Regions from separate parts of the Psychrobacter sp. SCQQ22 genome, predicted to be linked through region 2. Evidence: predicted binding sites of a transcription regulator. Region 2 holds the regulator's gene; the other holds the start of a gene.
What was found. Region 2 encodes PhoB, which activates phosphate uptake and scavenging genes when phosphate is short. Its sites were predicted from a motif close to TGTCATNAANCTGTCATAA; they were not measured.
Positions count from the first base shown of each region.

Region 1 (16,329 bases), on a different contig from region 2:
ACAAGCGGCATTAAAAGAAATTAGCGCCTCAGATCGCGGTGTATTGGTTTGGATTGGTAGTAACCAACCTGTTGATTTAGGGGATGCGTTAGATAAAGCCGCAGACAATGAATCGCAATCAACGCTCACTCAACAGCCGTATCGTAGCGTTGGTGTTGGCGCACAAATATTACGTCACTTAGGTGTCCGTGATATGCGTCTATTGTCATCACCGATGAAGTTTTATGCGCTATCGGGTTTTGAATTAAACGTGGTCGACTTCGTTCAAGCACCGCAACAAGACTAATATTTGTTTGTATTATTGAGTCGAAAAGTTAAGCTTAAAAAAGGCACGCTACTCCAATGTTAGCGTGCCTTTTTTATGTTTGATGATTTTACTTACTCTTTCAACTCATTCACTTATATAGAATAATTCTTTGAGTTTTAGTACTCAGGCGTATGGCCAAATTTTGCCTCTAGTGCTAATAGCCGTTCACGCTCCTCGATTGTCCATGGTAATTTATCCTTTCCACTACTATCTAGACGCACCACAACTGCCTCAGCCGTCGCAACGACTGCCTGTTGTGCCGTACTGTAGTAACTGTACTCTATTACGATGCTGGTCCTACCCAAGCGCTGACAGCGCACACCCAATAATAAAGTATCTGGATAAATCACAGGACGTAAATACTGACAGCTGGATTGCGCCAATACGGTGATCATGCTGCCATCAAACATCCCTAATGCCTGCAAATACCCAATACGCGCTGATTCAGCATAGCGATAATAAACGACATTGTTTAAATGATTAAAGGCATCCATTTCACCCCAATGAATGGGTTGATGATGAATCACTGGATAGTGAGACAATTCGTCAGGATTATGGTTTTCTGCGATAGTAGAGGCCAAATGTGATTCTTGGTTCAAACTGTCCATAATGTCATTTCTCTTATTCTTTGTATTAATAAATTTTTGGCACAATAGGGTCTGTTGAACATTAACGTTTTGGTTGATCTAAAATCTGTGTCGTCAACAATGGTGTTGGTTTTGGTGCATTGGCAATTAATCGATCTAACCAATCTATAACTTCTGGAATATTCGCAGGTGATGATTTGGTCTGTACATTGGTCTCGTTGACCGCTTTTTTTGTACTTGCCAATGCTGGCTTGTCTGAATTTTTTGGCTCTAGACTTTGGGGTACTAGACTCTGCAATTGCTTTCGCGCTTGCGTCAAATAGCTGATAAATTGATCTTGCTCACGCATATTACTGGCTTGATTTGCTAGATTCAATGTCATGATGACTTCATGAATCACGAGCTGTCTACGTGTTAGACCTGCATTATTATCGGTGGTTTTCGTCGGAGTCGCCGTACTAGTCGCACGCTCATGACTGTGCAAAAAATCTTGAATGTTTTGGATGGCTAAGTTTTGTAGCTGCCAAGGACTGGGTTGCGAGCTTCTGGCTTGTAGACGCTCGATATCTTTCATCAAGCTTTGTTTAATAACGATGGTCAGCGCTGGTGCAACCTCATTACTACTTTGTGAAAGCTGCCAATGTAACCCTCTCAGCAACTCAATCGCTGCATTATCATTATTATCTACCAATAACCTATCAGCGGCTTGTATTTGAATACGTAATAAGTCTAGCTGGTTTTGAGCTTGACTGCTAACAGTCGCACTAGGTTTCGGTAATGTCTGTTGACTCATCGAAAATAAGCGATCATCCATCTCGTTAAGACGACTGGTAATTTGCTCATTGCTTTGTAAGCGATCATTGACGTTATTTTGAAAACGCTGTTGACTGATATAAAGCCAAAACAACGCAGCAACCAGCAACAAAATAACGAACCATTGCAGTCGCACCAACAACATATTTGCTTGCCGGCGTTGTTGAACAGCCGAAGGTTCCTTAGGTAACGATTCAGAATTAATTGACATAAGGCAACGCCGTTATTGGTAGATTTAAATATAGTTAGAATAAAGAATGCAAAAAATTAATGTTTAGATCTGATCGCAGCGAGGATAGTTTCTGGCGCCAAGTCTTCCACACGCCAATAATATAGTTGCTGCTCTGCAACCATATTAGCTAAGCGCTCGCCTAGTACCACATACGCAAAATCTGCTAGCTCAAGTGGTCGAAGAACTGTATCCGCAGCTGGTTCTAGGCCCTTCTCTGCCACAGCGGTAACGATAGTTTCCCAATGCTCAAAAGCAGCACCACTGCTGACTACTACAATTGGCTTTAGCTGCTCTAATCGAGATATATCTTGTACAGAATGCTCTGTTAGAAAACCTTGTAGCCACTGCTCATATTGCGCGCTTGCCTCTACAGGCATTTTTCGCTCATACCAAGCAATGCTATCGACATGGACACCGCGCGCCTGTAATGCATCAACTAATAGTCGTCGTCCACCTAGTCCACGCCATACCAGCAGCTTATCACCTGCCTGCAAACTCTCAATCTCAAGCATCGCCAACATACCTTCGTTATTGGCAACTTCAGGCTGTCGCACCTGATACTCTAACTCATGAGCAAGGCTATTACTTAAGACAGCCGCCGTCGCCTCACCAACAGCAATGATATGGCTTGGTGCTTTTAAAGGTGCATCTATTTGATCATTCTCGTCATATTGTACTTGATTCTCATGCTCCAGCATTTGCCAGACAGCTAACCCTGCAGCGGCCGCCGTTGGGCTAACGATAACAAGTGCCTTATAAGCCCCTGCTAGCCATTTCTGCATCAATATCATGTCATCATTAGTCATTGGGCGCGACTGTAGCGCCAACATTGGCATCTCAACCACACTCAACCCTGCCGCTTGTAAGTGCTGCGTCAGTGGTGTCGACCGCTCTACTGGGCGAGTATTGATGACGACTTGTGCTAGCAACAGATGGGCATCCGTTGCCTGACCTTTATGCACAGATTTGGCGTAAATTGACGATGACATAGACGTACCATGACAAAAGACTGATAAAGATGGCTTAACCATCCATCAAAATAAACAGTAAAGGTGTTATGGCTAAGCCAATAAAAATACTGACGTATTATTCAGGATGATAAATCGCTGATAAGATATCACCAGCGCCATCAGCAAGCAGTAATTTTGCTACATCAATACCAAGTTGATTGGCCTGTATTTCTTGCTCTTCTTGCGTACCGACTAATGTGACACGCTTTTCTGCCTTTAATAACTGGCTACCATCGGCTTGACCTACTCGACCACGGAGCCACAACACATTGCCATTGTCGTTATTACCGTTATCGCCATTATCATCGTTATTGCCATCTGTTTCACTAGCCATTTGCAAGACAGCATAGGCCGCAATCGGCACTTGGCAACCACCCTCTAGATGACGGTTTAGCGCTCGCTCTGCGATAAGGCGAATACGGGCTTTATCATCATTAAGCGGTGCTAGTAGCTTTAATACTTCATCGTCACCTTCACGGCATTCAATTGCTAGCGCACCTTGTCCAACTGCAGGTAAGCAAGCATCAATTTCAAGCTCACCGCGTATACGCTCATCCAGCTCAATGCGCTGCAAGCCACTGGTCGCTAAAATAATCGCATCATACTCGCCCGCGTCTAGCTTACCCAAACGAGTACCAACATTACCGCGCAAAGTCTTGATCTGTAAGTCTGAGCGATAAGCTTTGATCTGACACTGACGACGCAAGCTAGACGTTCCCACTACTGCGCCTTTTGGCAACTCATCAATACTATTATAAGTATTAGAAACAAAAGCATCCGTAGGTGAAGCACGTTTACAATAGACACCTAGCGTCAACCCTTCAGGCAGCTGCATCGGCACATCCTTTAATGAATGGACTGCAATATCCGCTTGCTTGTCATACAACGCTTGCTCAAGCTCTTTGACAAATAATCCTTTGCCGCCAATTTTGGCCAACGGTGTGTCTAATATCTTGTCACCCTTAGTGACAATTTTGAGCAAGTTAATCGTTAATTCAGGATACATCTCTAATAACCGAGCACGAATATGCTCAGCTTGCCATAGTGCTAAAGGACTCTGACGTGTGGCTATGTTTAAAGTGGTCAATGCAGTTTGCTGCGAATTGCTCATAAAAGGCCTCAATAAGTTCGGTATTATTATGTTGGTGCTGTAATGTTGGGCTGTGCTGTCAGTGCTGCTCGTATCTGTACGGCATAATATCTTTGTAGTATGACACCCGTACTAAACAATGTGGAAACTTGCCTCAGAAAACGAGCGCTATACACCTGTTATAGTGAATACTGACGCAAAAAAATACCCCTATTTAAGCATAAATAAGGGTTTGATGATATGGGATGATTATTTCGCTATTAAAACAGCAAGTTACATTTTTTAAGTCACATGTTTTAAGTTACATACTTTGAATTTTGTCACGTAGTGCGGGCAAGTGGCGACGACTAACGGCTAGCGTCTCATCAATACCCTTGAAACGTATCTGATACTGCCCTGCATCTAACGTTTCTAAGTAATCTAAAAAGCTGAGATTGATAATTGCGTTACGATGCACACGAAACAGCCGATCTTCAAACTCTTGCTCAAGCTCTTTTAGCGTTTCATCAATCAGTACAATGCCATCTTTGTGGCGTACTTTGACATACTTTTGATCGGCCGTAAAATAGTAAATATCTTTAAGCTTAATAAGCTCTACACCTCGATGAGTACGAGCAGCAATATGTTCGCGTACTGGCCGTGCGGTGGGATCTTCTAGCTTACGAATTTCATTCAACTGAGCAGCATTTAGATTTTTAGCTTTATTCAGCGCTTCTACTAGTTCATCTTTATTAGCAGGCTTCAATAAGTAGCCAATCGCATTGGCTTTTAAAGCAGCAATTGCATAATGATCATAAGCCGTGACAAATATAATCGCTGGTGGGTGATCAAGTTGCGAAAGCTCTTGAGCACAGCGTACACCATCCATTTCAGGCATACGGATATCTAACAATATGATATCTGGCTGCTGCGTTTTAACAGCCATAATGGCTTCTTTACCTGTTGTTGCTTGAGCGACCACTTGATGACCTGACTCTTGTACAATTCGGACCAAACGCTCACGCGCTAGCGGTTCATCATCACAAACTACAATACGCATGCAAACTCCCATCCCTGGACAAACTTAATACTTTCAATAGACATTACAAACATACTATCACTCATTACCATTCGCTTAGCATAAAAATATTTAATAAAACCACAAATAAAAAATTCTATAATAACCGATAAATCAGGGCTAATAATAAATTTAATACGAGGCTATTTTTTGTATCTCGTTTTTCATGTTTATTTATTCACCATCAATAATAATGATTCTTAATCACTACTAAATACAAAGTAAAACAATAATATAGATATACGATGCAATATGTATGCCACGGTTATTTATAAGAAAAATAAAAAATAAGTAATGAAAAAATCATCATAGACTGACGTCTTGTAGCGGATAGTCAATAACAGTAATAATTTGGGTGTTGGTCACTGTGCTTTTAATATCAGCACTTTGACCGAAATAGGAACGTAAACGCTCAGCTTGAACATAAAAACTCATGTTTTGGCGTAAATCATGATTAATGATTAAGGTTCTTTTGGGAAGGTCGACACCAATTACAATCATAACCTGATGCTGCTGCCACGTTACTTTAATATTGATACAAATAATTTCAGTGGTCATCTCAACCACATTTAGCAGCATTCGTTCCAATATACTCTGCAGGGTTAAGGCATTGATAACCATGTCATACATAATGTCTTCGTCAGGTAGATCCCATGTCACCTCAAGCTTATCTGCCAAACGGCTAGCTTCAATCGCCAAATAATGCTCACATAGAGCGATCTCTTCTTCGAAGCTAATCTCGCGCGCCCCATTAAAGCTAGCACGGAATAGTGCGGAAACGTTCTGTAGCAAGGCAGCAGCTCGTGGTGGGTTGGATTCGATAAGTGACACAAGCGTGTTAATGGTATTAAAGAAAAAATGCGGGGAAAGACGCGCTTTGATGATATCGTTTTGGGCACTCAACTTGTGCTCAAATGACTGCTTAAGCGCATTCATCTCACGATAGCGGCGTAAGAAATACAGCAAAAATATCAAGGCAAAACCACCGGCACTCACGGTATCAATTAATATATCTGGAATGAACGTCTGATGATTGTACTCGACCCAACCCATATTAATCATAATAAGACTGATTAGCGTCATTGAAATGGCATAGGTAGTCATTAGTATACTGACTACATATACTGTAACTTTAGGGATGCTCATACTTTTAAAGATATGGCGCAGATAGTCAATGATATACAGCGATGGCATGATGCTCAAAATATTTTGGAGTAACCTGCTCGAGAGTTGCATCAAAAAATCTGCCCAAGTGGCGATCTCGTAACGATGCGTCACCGTTACGAATATCGACCAAAAAAAGACATACAACAGCCACTGCCAAACTTTCATGACATCCATGAGCTTGGGCATAAAAAACTCTAAGCGCTCCGCTAGCAAGGCTACCTCATCCTTTGCTATACTCGAGTTCTTATTCTCTTGACTTGTCTTGTACCGATATGAACGCCAATTCTTCAAACCTTAGTAATCCCGAATCAAATGTAACCGCATCTGTCTCTGATTCTAGCACAGATGCCTCTACAACAAGTAATAGCCCTGCAAGCGGTCAGGGTCAGCAAATGTGGGGCGGTCGCTTTAGTGAAGCGACAGACAGCTTCGTTGCTGCCTTTACCGCATCTGTTGGCTTTGACCAACGTTTTGCACGTCACGATATCCAAGGCTCGATCGCTCATGCGACCATGCTCAAAGAATGTGACATTCTGACTGCTGACGAAGTGGCCACTATCATCGATGGCCTGCAGCAAGTGTTGCGCGAGATTGAAGCCGGTGAATTTAACTGGTCAATCGCGCTCGAAGACGTACACATGAACGTCGAATCACGTCTGACTGACATTATAGGTGCGGTTGGTAAAAAACTCCATACTGGTCGTAGCCGTAACGATCAGGTAGCTACCGATATTCGTCTTTGGTTGCGTGAAGAGACGGATAACATCATAGCCCTATTGGTACGTTTGCAAAGTGGCTTGCTGGATTTGGCTGATCAACATACCGATACCATCATGCCAGGCTTTACCCATTTGCAAACGGCACAGCCCGTCAGCTTTGGCCATCACGTGATGGCATGGTTTGAGATGTTGTATCGCGATACTGAACGTTTGGTCGACGCGCGCCGCCGTATTAATCAGATGCCACTTGGTAGTGCGGCTCTAGCTGGTACAACGTTCCCAATCGATCGTACGATTACTGCTGAACTGCTTGGTTTCGAAGGTATCTGCCAAAACTCACTAGATGCCGTTTCTGACCGTGATTTTGCTATTGAGTTTACCTCTGCCGCCTCTATCCTTATGATGCACATGTCACGTATGAGTGAAGAGATTATTCTGTGGATGTCAGCGCAGTTTAACTTCGTGCAGATTCCAGATCGCTTCTGTACTGGCTCATCTATCATGCCGCAAAAGAAAAACCCTGATGTGCCTGAATTGGTACGCGGTAAAGCAGCACGTGTCTTTGGTCAACTGATGACCCTGCTTAGCCTGATGAAGAGTCAGCCACTGGCCTATAACAAAGACAATCAAGAAGACAAAGAGCCACTCTTTGATTGCGTCGATACCCTTACCGGCTGTTTATTGGCCTTCGGTGATATGCTACCTAACATCACGCCTAATAAAGAGAACATGCGTGCTGCCACGATGAAAGGCTACGCGACTGCCACTGACCTTGCAGATTATCTGGTACGCCAAGGTGTTGCGTTCCGTGACGCCCATGAAGTGGTTGGTAATGCGGTTGCTTTGGGTATCAAAGAAGGCGTTGATTTGAGCGATTTATCATTGGCACAGCTACAGCAGTTTAGCGATGCTATCGGTGATGATGTATTTGATTATCTCACGCTAGAAGGCTCATTAGCAGCCCGTGACCATTTAGGTGGTACTGCACCCAATCAAGTGAAAAAGGCTGTAATCAATGGTCGTGCTCGTTTGAAAGTTTTTGCCTAAAAGCGACTTTATAACCAAGTAGTTTATTACTCTAATAATTGAAAAACACCCGCTACTTAGGCGGGTGTTTTTGTTACCATAAGCAGGTAACGTCATGTAAAATATATTTATAAAGACCCATACATAATAAGGAACGCCTTATGACTGAGACTTTTAACCCTCAAGCCAATACTGTATTTTGCCGTAAATATAAGCAAGATTTGCCAAAGATGCCACACCCACCTTTCCCTAATAAGAAAGGTCAAGAGCTGCAAGAAACGGTATCTGATAAAGCTTGGAAAGAATGGATCGAACACCAAACCATGCTGATCAACGAAAACCATTTAAGCATGATGGATCCTGCCGCCAAAAAGTTCTTAACCGAACAACGTGATAAGTTTTTAGACAATGAAGACTATGAACGTGCGCAAGGTTGGACACCTGAAAGCTAGCCTTACCTTGCTTTCTGGTGTCAATCAAAAACGCGCTATTTTATATAGCGCGTTTTTGATTGACTCAAATACCAACTGAATAGTTTTTACTACTCATCATCACTGTCTGACGCACCGAAATCAGAAGCTGCCATTGTGGCTGATGTTACATTGACTTGGCGCGCCGCCATGCGGTCATTGGCTTCTTGTACGGCTTTTTCGACCAGTGCATAGTCAGAATGACGAACATCTTGACCACTACTATAGTTAATCACCAGCTCGGCGACATTCTGTGCATGATCGCCAATACGCTCAAGTGCACGCAAGACCCACATAATATTGATTACTTTTGAGACATGGCGTGAATCTTCCATAATATAGGTCATTAGTGCGCGAATAGCCGATTGATACTCATCGTTGACCACATTGTCATTACGCATGACCTCAAATGCTTGCTCGGCATTCGACTGACTAAAAGCCTCTAACGCATTATGGAGCATGAGGCGAACTTGATTACTTAGGTGCTGTACTTCTGAGTAGCCGTACGACAATTTACCTTGCGCGGCGATTTTATTTGCCATTTGGGCAATTTTTACGGCTTCATCACCAATACGTTCTAAATCAACCACGCCTTTACTGATGGACATGACCAAACGTAAATCACTGGCGGCAGGCTGGCGTTTTGCGACCAATAACAAAATATGCTCATCCAACTCTACTTCCATTCGATTTATCTCAAAATCTAAATCGATGACCTCTTGTGCCAACGTCTCATTTTTATCGATGAGCGCATGAATGGCTTGGGCCACTTGGTCCGCGGCCCTATCACCCATGTATAGAAACAACCGAATGGCTTCGTCAAGATCTTGGTCAAAACTTTTAGAGATATGCTTATCACTTTGCATAAGAGGTATTCCCTGAAATACATATATTAGTAACGCGATGAGATTTTTAGGTTAAATGAATTAGCTCACAAAACCTTATCAAACGTATCGAGCATTTTTCACTTATTAATGCTCAGTGTTAGCCATAACGACCTGTAATATAGTCTTCTGTCGCTTTTTGAACAGGCTTAGTAAATACTTGATCAGTCTCACCCATCTCAATCATATCGCCTAAATACATATAGACCGTATAGTCTGACACCCGCGCCGCTTGTTGCATGTTGTGAGTGACGATAGCAATGGTATAGTCATTTTTTAGGTCTTCGATCAAATCTTCGATCGCACCCGTCGAGATAGGATCTAACGCGGATGTCGGCTCATCGAGTAGTAATACTTCAGGCTTGGTCGCGACACTTCGTGCGATACATAAGCGCTGCTGCTGTCCGCCTGATAAAGACAATCCAGAAGCCTTTAGTTTGTCTTTTACTTCTGGCCATAATGCAGATTTCTTGAGTGCCCATTCCACGCGATTGTCTAGCTCAGCCTTGCTTAACTTTTCGTAGAGGCGTACACCAAAGGCCACATTGTCATAAATCGACATTGGGAATGGGGTTGGTTTTTGAAAGACCATGCCGACTTGGGCGCGTAGCAAATTCACATCGACGTCTTTACCCAATATATTATTGCCATCAAGGTTGATACTGCCTTCGGCACGCATACCTGGATACAAGTCGTACATACGATTAAAGGTACGTAATAGCGTGGATTTGCCACAACCTGATGGACCAATAAAAGCGGTTACTTTTTTATCAGGGATATCGATATTGATATTTTTTAGTGCTTGGAAATCACCATAATAAAAATTTAAATCACGAATCTGCATTTTTGCCGGCGGCATATTTTGCGGGAGATCATGAAGGGTTTGTTTGGTCAGGCTGGCAATATCGGGTTGCTGCATTTGTGTGCTCGTAGACATGGATCGATTCAATAAATTGCCAGTTGTCGTATTGAATGTATCAACCGTGCTTTTGGTGCGTGTTTTGCTTGCGACATCATTCATAATATTATCCAACCTAGCTTAATTGATTTCGTATAAGTGTGAGTAAATGCTTGGTATCTTGGTATCTTCGTGCTGTGTCATCTGACATCAGGCTTTATTTGACCTGACCTCTACTACCAATAAATCTCGCCAAAATATTGAGTACCAAGACAGAAGTAGTAATAAGGAGCGCCGCTGCCCACGCTAAAGTATGCCAGTTGTCATAAGGACTCATCGCAAACTGGTAGATCGTATTTGGTAAGTTGGCAAGAGGTTGACCCATATCAGTGCTGAAATACTGGTTGTTCAGCGCGGTAAATAGCAATGGTGCCGTCTCACCTGTGATTCTCGCAAAGGCCAATAACACCCCAGTCGTAAGTCCGGCTCTAGCAGCCTTGATCGTTACTTGCGTCACCATCTTCCACTTGGGTGTGCCCAATGCATAGGCTGCCTCACGAATGCTATTAGGAACCAGATTCAGCATATTCTCAGTCGTACGCACGACCACAGGGATGACAATCAATGCCAATGCCAATGCGCCCGCCCAACCAGAGAAACTTTGACCTTTTACCATGAGCGCATAAATAAACAGACCAATGACAATAGACGGTGCCGATAACAAAATATCATTTAAGAATCGCGTGACTTTACCAAGCATGCTACCTTGAGAAAACTCAGATAAATAAATACCTGTCATCAGTCCGATAGGTGCCCCGATAAACAATCCTGAAAACGCTAACATGACTGAACCGACAATCGCGTTGCGTAACCCGCCAGCACTCATCGGTGGCGGTGTATCAGCAGTAAAGATAGGCAGTTGCACCATGCCCTGAAAGCCTTCCACTAAAAGCGTAAGCAAAATCCAAAACAGCCAAAATAAACCGAAAACCATCGCCGCCATAGCAAACCCTAGACCCACTTTATTGGCCCAGCGGCGCTTATTATATAAGCTTCTGTTATAACGCCCTTCAAAACCTGTGTTCAGCGGTGACGGTGCATTGATTGCGTTGGTAGCATTGTTAGAAGGCATAAAATGTGTTTCCCGTATTTTTATCAATACCAATAACCATCGACACTTAACTGATTGATTCACTCGAACTGACTCAATCAAACTAAGGCAATCTAGCAACTAGCGATTACCTGCTTTTTTATCCATACTCATGAGCATCAGCTTAGCGAGCGATAGCACGATGAAGGTAATGACAAACAAGATTAAGCCCAGATGTAGTAAGGAAGCCAAATGTAGCTCACTCGACGCTTCTGCAAATTCATTCGCCAAGGCTGACGTAATCGTCACGCCTGACGTAAAGAGACTTGGACTGATGTTGAAGGCGTTACCAATCAAGAAAGTGACTGCCATCGTCTCGCCCAATGCACGACCCAATCCCAAAATGACGCCACCTACCACACCTGCTTTGGTATAAGGCAGGATAATCTTGAACATGACTTCCCAAGTGGTCGCACCCATTCCATAAGCCGACTCTTTCAACAGGTCTGGTACAACCGAAAAAACATCACGCATGGTGGCTGCGATAAACGGAATAATCATGATGGCAAGTACAAGGGATGCTGTGAACATACCTAGTCCCATTGGCGCACCTGCAAATAGTTTACCGATGATAGGCAGTGGGCCAATGTGCTCAATGAACCATGGCTGAATGTGATCACCAAAGAAAGGCGCAAAGACAAACAATCCCCACATACCGTAAATGATAGAAGGGATACCAGCCAATAGCTCAATAGCGATACCAAGGGGCTTTTTTAAGAACTTTGGGCACATCTCAGTTAAAAATATGGCAATACCAAAGCTGACTGGAACCGCAATTAAGATAGCAATAAACGATGTCACTAACGTGCCGTAAATAGGCGCTAATGCACCATACTCATTGGCAACTGTATCCCAGTTATTACTGGTATAAAAACCCAAACCAAATGCTTGAATGCTCGGCCATGCGCCGACTATCAATGAGATTAAAATACCACCTAAAGACATTAGAACAAGAATGGCAAAAGCTTTGGTTGCATTAACAAACAAAAAATCGTAACGTTTTTGTTTAGCCAATTGGGACCTTAAATCATTCATAAGTGTCTCAGCATTGAATAGGGTTGAGTCAAAATATTAGAAATCTTTATTGGGTTTTATCACAGCAAGCTTAGGCTCAAACTTACTGTGATAAAACCTCTCAAATAACTACCGGAGAATAATTACTCGAGAGGGTAACTCGTAACGTGCTAAAGCCGATTTAGCAGATACCAGTTACTGAGCTGGCTTGTAGACTGGTTGTCCATCGCTACCTTTTACGTCATTCCATTTGGCTTTGAATAAGGCAACAGCCGTATCAGAGAATGGAACGTAATCTAGTGCCATGGCATCATCGTCACCTTGGGTATAAGCCCAATCAAAGAAGTTCAGTACGCCAGCCACTTGCTGAGGATTCTCTGGTTGTTTATGTACTAAAATAAAGGTCGCAGCAGCGATAGGCCATGCTTGCTCAGTCTCAGAGTTGGTAATAACTTTATAAAAGCCTTCTTGCTGTGACCAGTCGATATCACCAGCCGCTGCAAAGGTTTCTGCAGAAGGTTGTACGAAGTTACCTGCGGCATTTTTCAGCGCTGTGTGTGACATTTTATTTTGCTTAGCGTAGGCATACTCAACGTAGCCGATAGAGTTTTTCATACGGTTTACGTAGCTTGATACGCCTTCGTTACCTTTACCGCCCGCACCGGTAGCAGAGGTTGGCCATTTCACAGTCTTATCAACGCCGACGCTGTCTTTCCAGTCCGTTGACACTTTTGCTAAATAATCAGTGAAGTTAAAGGTTGTACCTGAACCGTCTGAGCGGAATACGGTAGTAATAGCAGCATCAGGCAAGGTCAAATCTGGGTTCATTGCTTTGATAGCCGGATCATTCCAGTTGCTAATTTTGCCCAAATAGATGTCTGCTAACGTTGTACCGTCTAACTGTAATTGACCAGGCTCAACACCATCGATGTTTACGATAGGTACAACACCACCGATAACGGTTGGAAACTGAATCAAGCCTGCTTCGTCTAACTCTTCAGGCGTCATCGGTGCATCAGAAGCGCCGAAATCGACAGTTTTTGATTGAATTTGTTTGATACCACCAGATGAGCCAATTGATTGATAATTGACTTGACCACCAGTCGCACCATTGTAGTCATAAGACCATTTGGCATAGATAGGCTGCGGGAACGATGCGCCTGCACCCGTGATGTTCATTGCGATATTCTCAGCAGATTTAAAACCTGCTGTAGAAGAAGATGCTGTCTGAGTGGTTGCCTCAGTGCTGACAGCGCTACTATCAGCAGCTGACTCTGTCGTTTCAGTCGATTTATTACATGCCGTAAGCACTAATGTACAACTAACGGCCACTGCTAATAACGAATAACGCATGTAAGACTCCTAAAGTTTAACAACGATACAAAAAAGCATTGTTTGTGACATGCGTGCTATCTTGACAAGTTTTTATGACAGTTTAATGACAACCTTATGAATCTTTCATTTGCTGTAATAAATGTGCAATTTGAAAAGTCTTAGAAGAATAAAGATGCGCCTACTTATTACAGCGCATTTATTAAGTAATAATTAAAGAGCGCTTATCGAAGGGAGTTCATGTTCTGTGCTTATCACAGATTTGAAATCTGCTATGTAGATGGAACACCTATGGCCAAATACCATTAGCCCTCATAGCAGAATTTTGTTAGTATGAAGGTGATTCACAACACTGACAGACTCGGGGTGCGGTGTATTATTGGCTAGCTTTACTAAACTTGCTTTATTAAAGTCATCGCCTTGATACATTCGCTGAGAGATCACCCGCCGAACCTGATGCGGTTAGTACCGACGCAGGGAAGTCTTAAGCACTTTGTTATTTATAGCAAGGGACGTGCAGAAATGCCTTTTCATCTTCATTACTATCTTAGTGTGTGTGATGTACTACTAAATAGTGAAGAATGATACAAAGCTGCGTCCAACGTTTGATGAGTATCACTCACGACTATATCACTCAGTTTTAGTCGCGAATGATGCTCATGAACTGAATTTGCCAAAATTACAAATGCTACCCCCGCAGCTACTGGCGGTGTTGATTTTATTCAAAAACCAACACGCTAGGACAGCATATGACGACTTCTAATGTACAAGCAGCAAAGACCCATATCCCAGCTGACAATACTCTTCTGACTTCAGAGCCAGCTCAAACGACCAACAGTAAAGCCGATAAAAAAGCAGACGCGCTAAAAACGCCTGCTCATCGCACAGCAAGTGATGCTCGCTTCGAAGAAGATGCCCGCGATTTGCACCGGATACTTCCCGCCTCTCGTAAAGTTTATATCGAAGGCTCACGCCCTGATATTCAAGTGCCCATGCGCGAAATCACCCTTGACCCTACTCCTATACAGGGCGTTTCTGAAGGTGAGTGGGAGCAGAACCCACCATTTTATGTCTATGACACATCAGGTGTTTATACCGATCCCAATGTCGAGATTGATTTGACAAAAGGCTTGCCGAAACTACGTGAAGGCTGGATTGCTGAGCGTGGGGATACCGAACAATTAAGCGGATTGTCTAGTTCATACGGACTGGCACGCGCCCGCGATATCAGTACTGCCAACCTTAGATTTGCTCATATTGATAAACCTCGCCGTGCCAAAGAGGTCGATGGCAAAGCTGGCAACGTCACGCAAATGTACTACGCACGTCGCGGTATTATCACCCCAGAGATGGAGTACATCGCCATTCGCGAAACACAAAAACAGCATGAGCTGACCGATATGCGTCAGCACGATGGTGAGAACTTTGGTGCTAACACGCCGACGGTTATCACCCCTGAATTTGTGCGTAGCGAAGTAGCGGCAGGTCGCGCGATTATTCCAAACAACATCAACCATCCAGAATCTGAACCGATGATTATCGGACGCAATTTTTTGGTGAAAATCAACGCCAATATCGGTAATTCAGCACTAGGTTCTTCTATCGATGAAGAAGTGTCTAAAATGACATGGGCCACGCGTTGGGGTGCGGATAACATCATGGATTTATCTACTGGCAACCATATTCACGAAACCCGTGAATGGTTGATTCGTAACTCGCCAGTACCGATTGGCACCGTACCAATTTATCAAGCATTAGAAAAAGTCGACGGCGTGGCAGAAGACCTGACGTGGGAAATCTTCCGTGATACGTTGATCGAGCAAGCTGAGCAAGGGGTGGATTACTTCACCATTCATGCAGGTGTGCTGTTAGATTATGTGCCAATGACTGCCGGACGTCTAACAGGCATTGTATCGCGCGGCGGCTCTATCATGGCGCAGTGGTGCATGGTGCATCAACAAGAAAGCTTCTTGTACACGCACTTTGAAGACATCTGCGAGATTATGAAAGCCTATGATGTGGCCTTTAGTTTGGGTGATGGTCTGCGCCCAGGTTGCTTGCAAGATGCCAATGACGAAGCGCAATTTAGCGAACTCAGAACCTTGGGTGAGCTGACCAAAGTGGCATGGGAGCATGATGTGCAGGTGATGGTTGAAGGACCTGGGCATGTGGCAATGAACCGTATTAAAGAAAATATGGATTTGCAACTTGAGCTGTGTGCTGACGCGCCATTTTATACTTTGGGGCCATTAACGACAGATATCGCGCCGGGCTATGACCATATCACCAGTGCTATAGGGGCTGCGATGATTGGCTGGTTTGGTACAGCCATGCTCTGCTATGTCACACCAAAAGAGCATTTGGGTCTACCCAATAAAAAGGATGTTAAAGACGGCATCATTACTTACAAAATCGCGGCTCACGCTGCTGATCTTGCTAAAGGTCATCCAGGTGCGCAATCTCGTGATAATGCATTATCTAAAGCCCGTTTTGAATTCCGCTGGGACGATCAATTTAATCTAGCGCTTGACCCAGATACGGCACGTGAGTTCCATGACGAAACGTTGCCAAAA
Region 1 is NZ_JADYWZ010000001.1:195,874-212,202, reverse strand. Features, by position in the region: gene ribBA (bifunctional 3,4-dihydroxy-2-butanone-4-phosphate synthase/GTP cyclohydrolase II) at 1-286, shown strand, start outside; gene I6E84_RS00925 (acyl-CoA thioesterase) at 424-915, opposite strand; gene I6E84_RS00920 (hypothetical protein) at 977-1,918, opposite strand; gene I6E84_RS00915 (uroporphyrinogen-III synthase) at 1,975-2,928, opposite strand; gene hemC (hydroxymethylbilane synthase) at 3,026-4,060, opposite strand; gene I6E84_RS00905 (LytR/AlgR family response regulator transcription factor) at 4,341-5,078, opposite strand; gene I6E84_RS00900 (histidine kinase) at 5,403-6,449, opposite strand; gene argH (argininosuccinate lyase) at 6,656-8,029, shown strand; gene I6E84_RS00890 (oxidative damage protection protein) at 8,170-8,460, shown strand; gene phoU (phosphate signaling complex protein PhoU) at 8,550-9,344, opposite strand; gene pstB (phosphate ABC transporter ATP-binding protein PstB) at 9,463-10,221, opposite strand; gene pstA (phosphate ABC transporter permease PstA) at 10,478-11,392, opposite strand; gene pstC (phosphate ABC transporter permease subunit PstC) at 11,492-12,445, opposite strand; gene pstS (phosphate ABC transporter substrate-binding protein PstS) at 12,620-13,777, opposite strand; TPP riboswitch at 14,109-14,253, shown strand; gene thiC (phosphomethylpyrimidine synthase ThiC) at 14,506-16,329, shown strand, end outside.
Region 1: a site for PhoB is predicted at 13,850-13,868, ahead of pstS (phosphate ABC transporter substrate-binding protein PstS). Genes of this name have one in related genera too.

Region 2 (16,329 bases):
CCGCTCGCATGAAGGTATTGATATCTTTGCAGCGCGAGGCACGCCGATACAGTCGACAACGCAAGGTATCGTCCGCAAAGTAGGTGAAAATAATTTGGGTGGTCGCGTGGTGGTCATCGTTGGACCTGGCGGCGCAGGACACTACTATGCGCATTTAGAAGATTATGCCGATATTGCTCCCAACGACTGGGTGAATGCTGGTGATATCATTGGTTATGTTGGTGATAGTGGCAATGCAAAAGGCACACCGCCTCATGTCCATTATGGGATATACATCAATGGTAGCGCTGTGAACCCGTATCCATTTTTGCAAAAGAATTAGGGCATATTATCCGTCTATAAATCAGTAATATTTTCGGTCTTAACTCGTAGGAGCGGATCGAACATAAGCTGCTGGGAATACCATACTAAATGTGGACCCGACCCCTTCTACCGAGTCAATTTGTAATTTTGCCTCATGTTGGTACAAGACATGTTTTACAATCGCTAAGCCCAAACCTGTACCACCTGTGGCACGACTACGGCCTTTATCAATACGATAAAAACGCTCCGTTAAACGCTCAATATGCTGCGATGCAATGCCAATGCCATTATCCTCAACAGCGAACTTGCAGCCTTCTGACGTCTTGGTCCAGCTGATGGATATATCGCCACCTTTTGGAGTATATTTAATGGCATTAATCACCAAGTTAGACAATGCGCTATTTAGGTACATCTCTGAACCTTGTAGCCCGTCATAAGTATCTATCTGCAAATGAATGGTATGGCCATATGACTGGTTGTAGGCTTGCGCGTCATCGTAGACATGAGTCAACAGCTTGGTCATATCAATATAAGTCAGCTCATGAGCCTCCTCGATTTCAATGCGAGATAACAGGAGCAAGTCATTTACAATTCTGTTCATGCGAGCTGTTTGCTGAGTCATCAACTCAAAACCACGACGCCAATGCGGCGGCATATCTGGCTGATGTGAGAAGTTTTCTAAATACCCCATCATTACGGTCAGTGGCGTACGCAATTCATGCGAGACATTCCCGACAAAATCGCGGCGCATTTCTTCTAAATTATGTAATCGTGTCACGTCATAAATAATGAGCAGCTTTTCATCACCAAACGGTGTAATTTCACACTTTAAATAGCGCTTAGCATCTCGCCATGATTCTATATGAACACCATCGTTAGGTATCGTTGTGGACTGATAATATTGACGGAATTCAGGGGCGCTGATGAAGTCAAAAATACTCTGACCTTTATCTGTTACTTGCAATAGCAGCAAATCCTCTGCCGCTTGATTCCACCACTCCAAACCATCATCATCATTGATTAAAATCACCGCATCTCTTAATGCTTGTACGGCGCTGCTGATTTTTTTAAGTTGATCCGTTGCATGCTTCTGAGAGGTTGACTCTAACGTGCCCTGCTGGTTATTTTCTATTGGCATAGTATTGCTCACTTATTATCCTTACCACTATTCGCTATATTGGGCCACGATTGCCAAGGCACTTTTAGGGTCAATTAACTGGGTTCAATAAAGCTAGAAAACCGATAGCCTGTACCACGAACCGTCTGTATCAACTTATCACAGTCATGTGGGCGCAGTAATGTACGCAGACGTTTGATATGTACATCAATGGTTCTATCTTCAATATAGACGTTGCCACCCCATACTTGATCTAGCAGCTGTGTCCGCGTATAAGCACGCTCTGGGTGACTCATAAAGAATGCCAATAATCGATACTCAGTGGGGCCAACTTCGATGACTTTGCCTGTGGCTGTCACGCGCTGGCTCTTTGTATCTAGGCTTAGATTACCTATTTCGATAGGCTTATCACTACTGAGCGCACTACTACGGCGCAACACTGCTTTGATTCTTGATATCAATTCACGTGTCGAAAAGGGCTTGGTCATATAGTCATCAGCACCGGCATCAAGGCCGTGAACCTTACTATCCTCTTCACCTTTGGCCGTCAGCATAATGACGGGGATTTCGGACAATATCTCATCATTTTTGAGCATACGGCAAAAATCAACACCGCTTTTATCTCCGGGCAGCATCCAATCTAATAAAATAAGCGCAGGCCTATGGTCGACGACTTGCTGATGCGCCTCTGATACATCGGCTGCCTGCAAGCTATCAAATCCAGCCATTTCTAGTGTCATTACGATCATTTCACGAATCGCAGGTTCATCTTCAACAATTAAAATTTGCTCATTATACATACGGTATTCTCAGCGTTAGATGACGAAACTCAACTTATAAACAAGGCGATAGGTGCTCGTTATATTTTATCTATTAAACGGATTAATTATGACAGCTTAATGACATTTGTTTGAAATGCCTTATCCTTAATATTGAATCCGATTGTTTACTTTACCTCTAATAAGAAATTCAGCGGCCCATCATTGATGCTCGATACCTGCATATCAGTGCCAAACTGACCAGTAGCCACATTGGCATGCTGGGTTTTGGCATAAGCGACCAATTGTGCGAACAACGCCTGTGCCATATCGGGTGCCATTGCACCCCCAAAGTCAGGGCGACGGCCTTTATCAGTTTTTGCCATCAAAGTGAACTGTGATACCAATAGCAATCCACCGGCGACTTGCTGGACGTTTTTATCTAATTTACCATATTTGGCAGGATCATCATCATTTTCAAAGATGCGATAGGTCAGGATTTTATCGATCATTCTCTGCGCGCTTTGTAGCGTATCATCGTGACCCAGACCAATATATGCCAACACACCTTGCTCAATAGTACCGACACACTGTTCATCAATGGTGACACTCGCACCCTTCACTCGTTGTATAAGTGCTTTCATTTACTGACTCCTTACAGATTATGCTCATACAATAACATGCTGTCCATGATAAAATGCAGCCATTCACTTGCCCATTAATTATTACATTGAACTTTACTTTGGTAACCTCATTATGAATTTATTCACCACCTTGCAACAGCTTGTCCCGCAGCAGCAGCTAAGTAAAATTGCAGGCCGTCTAGCCGCAAGTCGCCACCCTTACGTCAAACGCGCATTTATCCGTAGCTTTGCTAAAGCTTATCATGTCAGTTTGGACGAGTATGAGCGCCAGAGCTTTAATGCCTATGAAAGTTTCAATGATTTTTTTACTCGTGAACTAAAAGACGATGCTCGCCCTATCGATACTACTGCTGACGGCATCGTCAGCCCTGCGGATGGTGTTATCTCTCAGTTGGGTCAGATCGAAGACCATAAATTGCTCCAAGCCAAAGGTCGCTACTACGATGTTGGGCAGCTACTTGCTGATAGCGAAGATGGCCAGTATTTTGCTGATGGTAGCTTTACAACCGTTTATCTAGCACCTAGTAATTATCACCGTGTCCATATGCCGTTCGATGGTACTTTAACCAAGACGCGTTACGTACCGGGTACGCTGTTTTCGGTCAATAATACGACTGCCGACAACGTGCCTGACTTATTTGCACGTAATGAGCGTTTGGTTTGTATGTTTGATACTAAGTATGGCAAAGCAGCCGTGGTGATGGTCGGGGCGATGATTGTCGCTGGTATCGAGACGGTAGCGACAGGTAAGATTTCTCGTACGGATGATATCCAAGAAGCCGACCATGACATGAGCTTTGAGAAAGGTGATGAACTTGGCCGTTTTTACTTAGGCTCAACCGCCATTGTAGTGCTACCAAAAGCCGCAAAAGCTGCTTGGCAAGACAGTATGAAAGCCAATAGTGTTGTACAAATGGGACAATTATTGGGCAATACCGATACCAAATAAATGTACTACCGACTCCCAAAACAAGAGCTGCAAAAAACAAAAGCCCCGTTAAGCGTAAATCATAACGCTTAACGGGGCTTTTTATTCATTACTTTTTACTAATTATTAAAAGTAACGACTCATAACGAAAGCGCTTCAGTATTGAAAGATATTCAAAGCACCTTAATATCGAAAGTGCTTATGGATAGGATAAGCAAATAGGATGTTTTCCTCTTGCGTACCGCTGCCGATATTATGAATAATCAACGGTGTGCCATCAGCGGCTACTTTGTCCGAGACAATGCCTATGTGCGGCAAGTTACTTTTTGGCAGACGCCATGACACGATATCTCCCGCTTGAAAGCTGTCTTTATCCGTAATTGATAATGTCTGGCCTTGACGCTCAAAGAATGCTTCCAGATTGGGCACACGACGATGGTCAATATTTTTGTCCGTCGATTTCAGTCCCCAATTCTTTGGATAGCTTGACCAGTTGGACTTCATGTCATGATTGACCAATTGCTGTAGATCAATGTTTTGCAGACGATACGCTCTGATGATGACATCAGTGCAGACACCACTTTCTATCGGCACATCACCACGCGGAAACTCTAATTTACGATAAGCGGGATCATAGCTGGTGGTAACCCCAATTTGCTTTTTGGCATCGTGCGCCAATTTACTACCACTACTGATGGAGGTCGCGGCTTGAGCCATTTGTGCCAAGCCTAATACACTGACCAAGACCAGTGATGTACATAATGTTCTATAAATTACAGATAATCTCATTTAACAATCTCTTTTTGGTTGAACCAATCACCAGTACTGTAGCACGTGCAAATGATAGCTAAGTTGCAAAATGTTTAAACAATCAGGCTGTCCCTTTACAAATCAATCAACCACCCTTGCTGAGTTGCATATTTAATATTTTCTGATAACCAGTCATGAATGCTAGGAAAGCTGTCTTTGATAAATGCATGTGCACCGCTTACTTGTGAGCGAGTGACACCTAGCTCAATCCATGTTTTTCCTTCGGTATTTAGATTGAGTAAAAAAGGCAGTAAACGATCAATCACTTTTAGCAGCTGCGTCTCTTTACTATCGCCTGTCTCTTGCTCTTCCCAAACTTCACTTAAATTCGTAATACCATTACCACGTTCAGCTTGTAACCGAGCAATACCCTCACGCTCTTCTACGTGTGCAGTGCTACGAGTACTGGCATATAAGAAAGTATCGCCAGCATCAATCTCACCCAAATCATGTACCAGTGCAAGCTTTAATAACTTCTCATGATTGACATCTAACTCAAACTGCTCAGCGATTGACCAACATGCCATGGCCAAATGCCAAGAATGCTCAGCAGAGTTTTCTAAGCGCGTAGTACCCGTCACATAGCTGCGACGATTGACTCGTTTAAGCGCATCCAACTCTAATAAAAAATGGGTAACGTCATTTATATCGATGTCTACAGCGCGTGTTGAATCGATTGATAAAATAGGTTTGGTTGATACTGCTGGATTAACTACTGACATACTGTTCTCTAACTTGTCTATGGATTGATTGCGCTTTATATTGCTTATATTAGAAATAGAAATAGCGCTGATTCTATCAAGCGCTATTTTTATAAAAACTATTCAAACATATCAGTATATGAATGATACTAACGGCTTAACTATACGTCATGACATTGGTTATTTGATCAAATTGCTAATCGTCTTAAAGGCAGGGTCTTCGCTGCTACGGCACAGTTCAAACAGAATGGTTTCGACTGTGGTAATCACACCACCTGCACGGCGAATACGGCGAATGGCTTGCTTTTTATCATAAGGAAAGCGTGACCCAACCGCATCCCCAATAATGACGGGTTGCATACCGTTATCGAGTAAATCGAGTGCGGTTTGCAGCACACAGACATGCGCCTCTACCCCAAATAATAGAACAATGCTGCGATTCTGCTGTGCTAGATAGTGCCATGAGTCATTGTTGTCGCAAGCGCTAAATGTGACTTTCTCAAAGCTTTTGGCATTAGTGCCTTCTAATATTTCACGTATCTCCGGCAATGTATCACCTAGACCTTTTTTATATTGCTCATTGAGCATGATAGGGACATTCAGCGCTTGCAGACCTTTGATAAGCGTCACTGTTTTTTTGACGATATTCTCGTGATCATAGATGTGCGGGGTAAGACGCTCTTGCACGTCAATAATCATAGCTTGCGTATTTTCGCGAGCGATTCGATAAGTACGATCGGTAATCATAGTAGACATAGCACACTCCTTGTACAACTGACGTTTATAATTCAAATCCGTTTTAGTTTTATCATGAATATTATCATTGTTGAACCAACTCTTATTTAGTCATACTTTGTTCAGTGCGTCAATGAAGATAAACTTAAATAATCGCTATAAAAAAACCTTAGCTTTTAGAGCTAAGGTTTTTTTATAGCGATTAAGACCATAAATGTGAAAGTTTATCGCTATTTTGCTTTTGTGTTTCTAATTTGGTGCAGTTGGCATCAAGTAGAACTTACTCTTTTGGCGTGTTTCCAGAGTCTTTGCTACCTTCAGCCCATTTCCCTAAGTTATGCGCTTGGCAGCTGTATTTCGCCATTCGCGACGCAGTACTTTCACTATTACCGTTATCCAATGCTTGCTGATAATTTTTCATATAAATACTGTCCGTTGGCTGACAGTTACTGCTTGTGGTAGCACATCCAGCTACTACAAGTATACCCAAAGATAATAATCCCATTCCCAATAAATTTTTCATATTCACTCTAGAAATTATAATAATATAATTAAAAACTAATTAATCGATTTTGATCTCAATAAAAAACTCTGCACGAGTGCAGAGTTTTTATTGGAATCAACTCAATAAATCAATAATTACACACGCTCAATGATAGTCGCAATACCTTGGCCAAGACCGATACACATCGTCGCTAGACCGATTTCAGTATCTGACTGCTCCATTGCGTTTAGCAAGGTAACCGTGATGCGAGCGCCTGAACATCCTAGTGGATGACCTAATGCAATCGCGCCACCATTGATGTTGACGATGTCTTGCTTGTCCGACAAGTTTAAGGCTTTAAGTACTGACAAGCCTTGCGCTGCGAATGCTTCGTTTAACTCGATGGTTTGCATATCATCGACGCTCATGCCAGCACGTTTAAGTGCTTTTTGAGTCGCAGGTACAGGACCATAACCCATGATAGCAGCATCACAACCAGCCACTGCCATACTACGGATACGAGCGCGAGGCTTTAGACCTAGCTCTTTGGCTTTTTGGGCGCTCATCACTAGCATAGCAGACGCACCGTCAGACAATGCAGATGACGTAGCAGCAGTAACCGTGCCGCCTTTTGGATCAAACGCTGGACGTAGCTTTTGCATTTGTTCCATCGTTGCGTCTGGACGAATTACTTCATCAACCGTACACAGTTGCAAACGACCCGCAGCATCATGACCTTCGATGCCGATGATTTCATTATCAAAACGACCTTCGGTAGTCGCAGCCCATGCACGGCGATGTGACTCAAGACCGAAAGCATCTTGCTCTTCACGTGTGATGTTATTCATACGGCCTAGCATTTCAGCAGTCAAGCCCATCATGTTTGAGGCTTTTGCGTAGTGCTTTGATGCTGCAGGGTTCAGATCAACGCCATGCATCATGCCGACGTGACCCATATGCTCAACACCACCGATGATGAAAACATCACCTTGATTGGTCATGATTTGAGCAGCAGCAGTATGAAGCGCCTGCATAGAAGAACCACATAGACGGTTGACTGTTTGGCCACCCGCTGTCTTTGGAATACCTGCTAGCAGACCGATGTTACGACCGATGTTTAGACCTTGCTCTAGCGTTTGGTTGACACAACCCCAGATGATATCTTCAACGTCACGTGGGTCAAAGTCGTTACGCTCGACCAATGCACGTACCAATTCAGCAGACATGCTATCAGCGCGAACGTGGCGGAACATACCGTTTTTAGTTTTACCCATCGCTGAGCGTACGCCATCTACGATGACCACGTCTTTTGGACTTAAAATTGTCATACTATCTTCCTTTTCAATTTTTATTGTCAGTGTAGTCAGCTCAATTTACTACTATTAACTCGTCAATCTCGCTTAAAGTACAATAGGTACATTTGCGCTCGATTTTCTTGTACTAGCATTAAATTGAACCAACTATAATCGTACGTTCACTATTGGAGACGATTCATGTCTCAATTGCTTTCATGCAAAAATAGCAAACGTACGGCACTTCATCCTAGTAGTGACTGCCTATTACGCTGTTGCGTAAAAGGTCTCGCCCGCTGCTGCCATGTCGCGGATTTTTTGCGGGGCTTCATAGGCTTTGCCAAGGTATGCGTATTTTTCACATAGTGCCAAGTAGTTATCTAGACCCATTTGGTCAACATAACGGCAAGGACCACCGCGGAATGGTGGGAAACCTACGCCCATAATCATCGCCATGTCGGCCTCGCTTGGCGTGCTCACGATGTTGTCTTCTAAGCAACGCACTGTTTCATTACAGAATGCAATCATGGTGCGATCAATGATTGCTTGATCGTCGAATTCTTGCTTTTCGCTATCTGTGGTGGTTTTTAGTAGCTCATAAGTGGCTTCGTCAGCGACTTTCTTTGGCTTGCCGCGTTTGTCCATTTCATACTTATAGAAACCAACACCGTTTTTCTGACCTAGGCGTTTGTTTTCATATAAAAGCTCAATAGCACCTTTATAATCAGGCTTCATGCGATCAGGAAAACCTTCTGCCATGACTTCTGCGCCATGAACACCCGTGTCTAGACCGACGACGTCGATTAGATATGCAGGACCCATTGGCCAGCCGAATTTTTCCATGACTTTATCGACATGAGCAAAGTCAGCACCTTGCTTAAGTAGCAAGTCAAATGCACCAAAGTATGGGAACAGAACACGGTTTACGAGGAAACCTGGGCAGTCATTGACTACAACTGGCACTTTGCCCATTTTAGTTGCAAGAGCAACAGTGGTCGCAACCGCTTCTTCAGATGACTTCTCACCGCGGATAACTTCTACCAATGGCATACGGTGTACTGGGTTGAAGAAATGCATACCGACGAAGTTTTCTGGACGCTCAAGCGCTTCAGCCAAGAAAGTAATAGAGATGGTTGAAGTGTTTGACGCTAGGATACAGTCGTCTTTTACCAAGCCCTCTACTTCTTTTAGCACCGCACGCTTCACGTTTGGATTTTCGACTACCGCTTCGATAACGATATCAGTTTCAGCAAAATCACCATAGTTAAGCGTTGGACGGATACGGCTTAAGGTTTCGCCCATTTTTGCTGGAGTCATTTTGCCGCGATCGACCATTTTACCAAGTAACTTGCTGGCTTCGCCCATACCAAGATCTAATTGCTCAGACTTGATATCTTTCATGATGATTGGCAAGCCTTTGCTGGCTGCTTGATAGGCAATGCCGCCACCCATGATACCAGCGCCTAGTACAGCGGCTTCATTGATTTCATGTGCTTTTTTGCTGTGTTGTTTTGCTAACTTTTTAACCAATTGATCGTTTAAGAACAGACCTACCAAGCTCTCTGCTTGTGGGGTTTTAGCCGCTTTAGCAAAACCAGCCGCTTCTACTTCGATTGCTTTGTCACGTGGTAAATTAACGTGCTTCTCAATCGCTGCGATTGCTAGCGCTGGTGCTGGGTACTGCTTAGGATTTGCTTTGGCAAAGATCATACCTTTGGCACTGTTGAATGCCATGGCTTGCTCAAGCTGATTTAGCTTAACTGGAACCAGTTTTTCTTCACGTTTTGCTTTCCAATCAAGCTCACCTGAGATACATTTTTTGACCAAGTCAATTGCCGCATCTTGCAAGTCATCAGCTGGAACCGTCGCATCAACCAAGCCTAGCTTTAGTGCTGCTAGTGCTTTTTTAGGTGCGCCAGTCGCGATAAGCTCAAGTGCATTATCGATACCAATGATACGCGTACTACGAACCGTACCACCAAAACCTGGGAAGATGCCCAATTGGGTTTCTGGTAGACCGATGATCGCTTTGTCGCTCATGACACGGTATTCACACACCAAAGTCATCTCACAACCGCCGCCCATTGCAGCACCATTAATGGCTGCAACTTTAGGGAATGGCAGGTCTTCAAAACGATTGAAAGCGTCATTGACATGAACGACCCACTCTTTGATCTCGCTTTCTGACTTCTTAAAAGAACCCACGAATTCTGTGATGTCAGCACCAGCGATAAACACGCCTTTGGCTGAAGTAACGATAAGACCTTTTACGTCATCCGCTTTTTCTAGCGCACTAACTGCTTCACCAAACTGCTTGTTGGTCTCAGCATCAAATTTGTTCACGCTCTCATTTTCGGCGTTGTACTGCATATTGGCGATGCCATCCTCTAGCATTGTCACCGTGATGCGATTTCCTTGGTATACCATGTGGAACTCCTTTCTATTGTAATAAAAACGATGTAGTAAAATTTATGACTTATAAAATTTATAACTTATAAAGCTACTTTTTAGACTGTAAAAAATAGCCGGTTATTGTTAGTAAAGTAAGTAATAGCAATGATTAATCTGTACGCTCATCATGACAAACAGCATGGCAGATGAACCAGTGAAGATGTCTTTATTATCTAGCGCTTATCGTTATGCATTCATTGCTATGTGCGCGTTGTTATTTCTTTAATACCAATGAGTACAGCGCTTCATTTATATCATTTCTTTCAAGATACTGCTGTTGCAAGTGTTGATGTTATAAATACTGACTGAGATTTGATTTTATATGAGTTGTCCGCTTAGATGCAGGCACAAAACTTATGCTTTCATCATCAGGCTATCTCTACGCCAATTAGTGTAGGGGATTATGCCCCTTACTGTCACAAGCTAATGCCATACTCACAAGTCACTCTTAAATCACCTGTAAGCATTTACCTTATGCGCAAAGTGCTTTAGTGAATGATTGTATACTCAAACCAGGCGTGTCGCTGTCAGGCTTTGCGTAAATATTGTCTTGCAACGCATAAATCATAGTAGCAACCATCAAACATACGCCTTTATCAGAACACATTCAATCCGTCAGTGAAATCAATGATAGGTAACGAGAGATTGTTGGAATATTGCGTTCGCAAAAAACAGTCGCGAAAAACAGTTAATTGATACTTTGTCACACACAAGCCATGCGCGCTATCATGCTACACTAATGTCGTTTTTACCTTATCTCTGATAATTTTTACTGCACTCCTATAAACTGCATCCCTATAAATGGTTGGATTATGACTGTTCCTTCTACGCTACACCCTACTCCTTTCGGCTTTATATCGTTTGATAATAATGAACAATTTCATAGCACAGTGCGCGAGCAATTGGCACAAGATATCGACGTGCTGTTTGCTTATGCCAAGCTCCCCAGCCCACTAGTCGATGCTTGCCGTTATGTGATGACTGGACAAGGCAAATTGGTACGTCCACTGTTGGTCGCCAGTGCCTTCTCTAGTATCACAGCGAATAATAACAACAGTCTTAAACAGACAGATATCCAGCAAAAAAGCTCTGAACAAAATGACGGTTTGGACGCACTGTTAGAAAGCAACGCTGACTATGATATGGCGCGCCGTGCAGCGTTGGCAGTAGAGCTGCTACATACCTATTCGTTGGTGCATGATGACTTGCCGTGTATGGACGATGATGACCTGCGCCGTGGTCAGCCGACGGCTCATATCGTCTTTGATGAGGCGACAGCGCTGCTAGCAGGGGATGTGCTACAAACGCTCGCCTTTGAAGTATTGACCGCGGAGCTGCCTACTTTTGCGCCTTATGATTCAGACATTGCCAACCAGCTGCTCGCTATATTTGCGCCACGTGCCAGACGCATGGTTTCCGGTCAAATGCTAGATCTCAATGCCGAGGCCAGTGACAGCATCTCACAAACTGATTTGGAAGCCATTCACCGTGACAAAACGGGTGCATTGATTGAAGCGGCCATGCTCATGGGTGGTGTCTGTGCTGGCGCGACCGCTCCTCAGCGTATGGCACTACAAGAGTGCGCTCAGCATATTGGTCTGGCGTTTCAAGTTCAGGACGATATATTAGATGTGACGACTAGCACGGATACGCTTGGCAAGCCTGCCGGTAGCGATGAAAAACTGGACAAATCCACTTATGTAAAATTCATGGGCGTTGAGAAGGCAACTGACTATGCGCAATCGCTATTTAATGATGGGCGCACAGCCATTATGCGTGAACTAAGTAGTGGTGAATTGAGTAGTGAAAACGAAAAAACAGATACAGACAACGATGCATTATTAGCATTGATTGAGTGGCTCTGGTCGCGTAAAAAGTAGCTTATCGAATTACAAACGATAAAAGATATCGTAGCAAACCTTATTACCCAAAACGGCAGTGAGTGGTCAACATGGACAGTAACCCTACCCCGCGTATTTATCTTGGCACTGGTGGCTATAGCGATACTGATTTGCTCGGTACGCTGTATCCCACTGGCACCAAAAAGACCGACTTTTTACGTGAGTATGCCAAGCAATATGGTGCGGTGGAGATTAACAGCACGTTCTACGCACCCATTGGACAAAAAGCCTTTGCTGGGATGGTCAATAAAGCATATGTCCAAGCCGACAGTCAGTTAAAGTTTGCCGTCAAACTGCATCAAGACTTCACTCATGCACGCAAAGGTACTGCCGAACACGCACAAGCATTTTTAAATGCCTTATCTCCGCTTATCGAAGCAAATGCTTTAGCGCCATTATTATTACAATTCCCGCACGGCTTTGACCGTACTCGCGAGCATCGCCTCTATTTGGCCAATCTGGTCAGTTGGTTTCAAGACTATCCACTCACCATTGAGTTTCGTCATAACGCTTGGCACACGCCACAAGTGGTCGATAGCTTTCGGCAGCAAGGTCTCATTTGGTGCAGCGTTGATTATCCTAATGTCAGCGGACTGCCACCGTCACGATTGATATTCACCGAACGCACTGGCTATCTGCGCATGCATGGCAATAATCTAAATTGGTGGGATGCGATGAGCGCAGCTGATCGTCATGATTATCGCTATAGCGAGGCTGAGATGCAGGACTGGGCGCAAGCGATAGCCAATCAGCGTCAGCATTTCGATACGTTATATATCTTCTTTCAAAACACCACCAAAGCGCATGCTTATTATAATATTGCGATGCTGCGTAAAGCGTTATTCGCTCACCACTTTGAGGTTCTTTAAACCAGAAGCTGCCTTGTGTGATAGTCAATCATTACTCACACTCAAACAAGAAAGCAAATAAGCAATCAAATAAAAAATCATACAAGTAGATAACCATGGATTCACTTAGTCAGATCGTTTTAGGCGCTAGTGTACAAGGTGCGGTACTGGGTAAATACCAAGGACGCAAAGCTTACCTGTACGGAGCTATGCTGGGTACTTTGCCCGATTTAGATGTACTAATACATTATCCTGATCCCATCAGTAATATGACGTATCACCGTGGTTTTAGTCATTCGCTAATTGTCCTGACGGCAGTGGGTATCGTGGGCGCGTGGGCAATCAGTCGCTATCATCAATGGCGCAACATGCCACTGCCTTACTCTACTGCGCGCTTGGCAGCGGCCATGACGCTAGCGCTGACGACCCATCCACTTTTAGACAGCTTTACGGTCTATGGCACGCAATTACTGTGGCCGCTACAAGAGTCTTTATCGCTGACGCCTTTTAGTATTGCGTCAATGTTCATCATCGATCCGCTATATACGTTGCCACTGCTCATCGCCATGATGATAGGGCTGATAAAAGGAAGCCAGCTTGGTATCTTTAAAACTGGCGTATTAGCCCACTGTCAACGGCTTGCCATTTGGATGTTGGTTATCAGTAGTGGGTATTTGATGCTTTCATTAGGGCTAAAATATTACGCGCAAGACAAAGCTGAGCAAACGTTAGCAGCTGCCAAAATAGACAATATAACCCGTATCAAAACCATGCCTGTCCTGCCTACTATCCTGATGTGGCGTACGGTCGCTGAAGACGATCAAAATAGACTGATTGAAATGCGCGGTAGCGTTTTGGACAGTCGCTTACCTGAGTATCGCTATCTGACGCAGTATGACGACTCGCAGACGCTACGCGCAAACTTACCAACCGCGAGCCAGCCCTATGCACATAGGCTGGATTGGTTCTCTGGTGATTGGACAGGCTACCGAACGCAAACCATATTTAATGACGCTGTTGAACCGAATAAGCAAGACATCCAATTGGTCGTTGACGACCTGCGTATGATGGCAGGCGACACAGCGTTCTTTAGTTTTGTCTTGGCAAATAAAACAGGACAAGAGTCGCCATGGCAATCTGTTACGCCTATAGACGCACCTATTGTCAAAACGGATGGTGAACCTGAGGTGTCACGCATTGAATTGGTGAAACAAGGGTTTGTGAGAGTGATCGATGCGTCATCTATGGATAAAGATGGTGGCTGGGTTTTGGTTGATGAAGATTAGTGCTGACTAAGAATAAAAGCTGTCTATAGCGTGTAAGGTGCAAGCAATTGCGAATTAGCATCAGCACTTTGATACGTTATATACTTTCTTTCAAACCACTATTAAAGCGCGTGCTTATTATAAGATTGTGAAGCTGTGGGAAGTGTTGGGCAATTTTAAGTTTTAGGTTTTGTTATAATTGACTACTAAATTCGAAAATTATATTTCAAGGAATAGAAATGTCAAACTGGCTTTTAGATAGACTATTTGAGACTGGTAAGCAGCCTAAACCAAGATTCGCCTTTCAAGGAACTGTTAATTGGATGCGAGCTCTAGCTGAAGTTGTTGATAGCGGAGTTTGTGATAAAGCAAATCTTAAAATTCTGTATCAGAAGGTACAAAGAAGGTCTGTTAATACAGAAGCTGATAACTGGGTTTTCGAAAACATGCATATGGCTTACAACAACTTAGCAGCTCTAAACACTATGAATATTGAAGCTGTTGATAAATACGATATCTGTAGTTCTGCAATCGTATCATGGTATTACGCAGTTTATTTTGCTAGTAGCGCTATGATTGCTGCATCTTCAGGCTCGAAACAAGAAAACCACACTGCGACCGCAAGAGTATGGCAAGCAGATATAGCAGAAAAGAAACTTATCCCCTATCCTTTTGATCTTTATTTAAGTAGTTTAGTTACCAGTAAGGCTGAAGCTGAAATTGCAGTTTATCGAGGAGATAACCAGTTTGATCTAAATCAAAGATCTGGAGGACTAGATATTGCTCATGGAGGTATTATCTCTTACTTGAAGGGCACTCATAAATATAAAAAAGACGAAGCGGAAGAACGTATTCAAAATACGAAAGAGTTTAAAGCACTCAAAGTTGATGACTTTCGAAAGAAAATTGCTAGAGAGCTTAGAGATAAAACTTTAGATAAAGGGCAAGTGAATTTCTTAATTCAAGCTTTTAGATATCGAGGTAAAGCCCATTATAGAGATTCTATCTTTCTGTCCTACGGTGATGATCACATAGAATCTATTGAGCAATTAATTAAAGACTTAAATATAGTTGCACTTGGATTCATACGTGCAGCGTCTCATTATTGCTCAGTTAGGGTAGAAAAAGGGACTTGGGAACTATTTGTCGATGATATTAAAAATAATACACGTTTATCTTTAGATGTCGAAACTATAACCGTATAGACAATTAATCAAACCAAAAAAGGACACCTCACCGTGTCCTTTTTTCTCACTAAGATCCTTATCAGCCCCAAACCACGCTCTCAAACCTACAGAAACCCAGCTATACATTTATCTAAAAACAAGCATACAGAACCGCCCTACTCATTGTCTTTGCACACTGGTAATGTCTGTATCGTTAATTAAAAATTGTCAGTCAAAGCCCCATATAGGCGTACTGATATCTATTTATAATATTGGAGAAAATATCGATGACAACACTAAAAAATAAAGTCGCGATTGTAACCGGTTCATCAAAAGGCATCGGCGCACAGATAGCCATACTACTCGCAGCAGCAGGCGCTAAAACCGTTATCAATTACGTAAATGATGATGCAGCAGCCAATGATATCGTCAACCAGATTAAATCAGCAGGCGGTGAAGCCATCGCCGTGCAAGCAGATGTCAGTAATGCCAAGCAAGTCGAAGCAATGTTTGATGCCACTATCAGCGCTTTTGGCAAGCCAGATATTTTGGTTAACAGCGCAGGCGTGATTATCTGCAAACCTATCGCAGAAACCACCGATGAAGACTTTGACCGTATCTTCTCTATCAATGTAAAAGGCACGTTTAATACATTGCGTGAGGCAGCGACTAAACTTAATGACGGTGGCCGTATCGTCAATCTCTCAAGCACGACCACTCGCATGATGCTGCCCACTTATGGCACCTACTGCGCGACCAAAGGCGCAGTCGATCAGCTGACTAGAATCTTCTCTAAAGAAGTTGGCGCGCGAGGAATCACGGTCAATGCAGTCTCTCCCGGTCCTACTGATACCGAGCTGTTCCATGAAGGCAAAGCGGATGACACGGTAGAAAAGCTCGCCAGCATGTCACCGTTTAATCGTATC
Region 2 is NZ_JADYWZ010000012.1:47,449-63,777, reverse strand. Features, by position in the region: gene I6E84_RS13590 (M23 family metallopeptidase) at 1-322, shown strand, start outside; gene phoR (phosphate regulon sensor histidine kinase PhoR) at 362-1,453, opposite strand; gene phoB (phosphate regulon transcriptional regulator PhoB) at 1,516-2,220, opposite strand; gene dtd (D-aminoacyl-tRNA deacylase) at 2,367-2,822, opposite strand; gene asd (archaetidylserine decarboxylase) at 2,935-3,771, shown strand; gene I6E84_RS13565 (DUF1287 domain-containing protein) at 3,934-4,539, opposite strand; gene I6E84_RS13560 (HD domain-containing protein) at 4,635-5,282, opposite strand; gene I6E84_RS13555 (isochorismatase family protein) at 5,442-6,017, opposite strand; gene I6E84_RS13550 (hypothetical protein) at 6,277-6,519, opposite strand; gene fadA (acetyl-CoA C-acyltransferase FadA) at 6,636-7,808, opposite strand; gene fadB (fatty acid oxidation complex subunit alpha FadB) at 8,040-10,199, opposite strand; gene I6E84_RS13535 (polyprenyl synthetase family protein) at 11,036-12,103, shown strand; gene I6E84_RS13530 (DUF72 domain-containing protein) at 12,175-12,993, shown strand; gene I6E84_RS13525 (metal-dependent hydrolase) at 13,089-14,258, shown strand; gene I6E84_RS13520 (hypothetical protein) at 14,477-15,442, shown strand; gene I6E84_RS13515 (SDR family oxidoreductase) at 15,691-16,329, shown strand, end outside.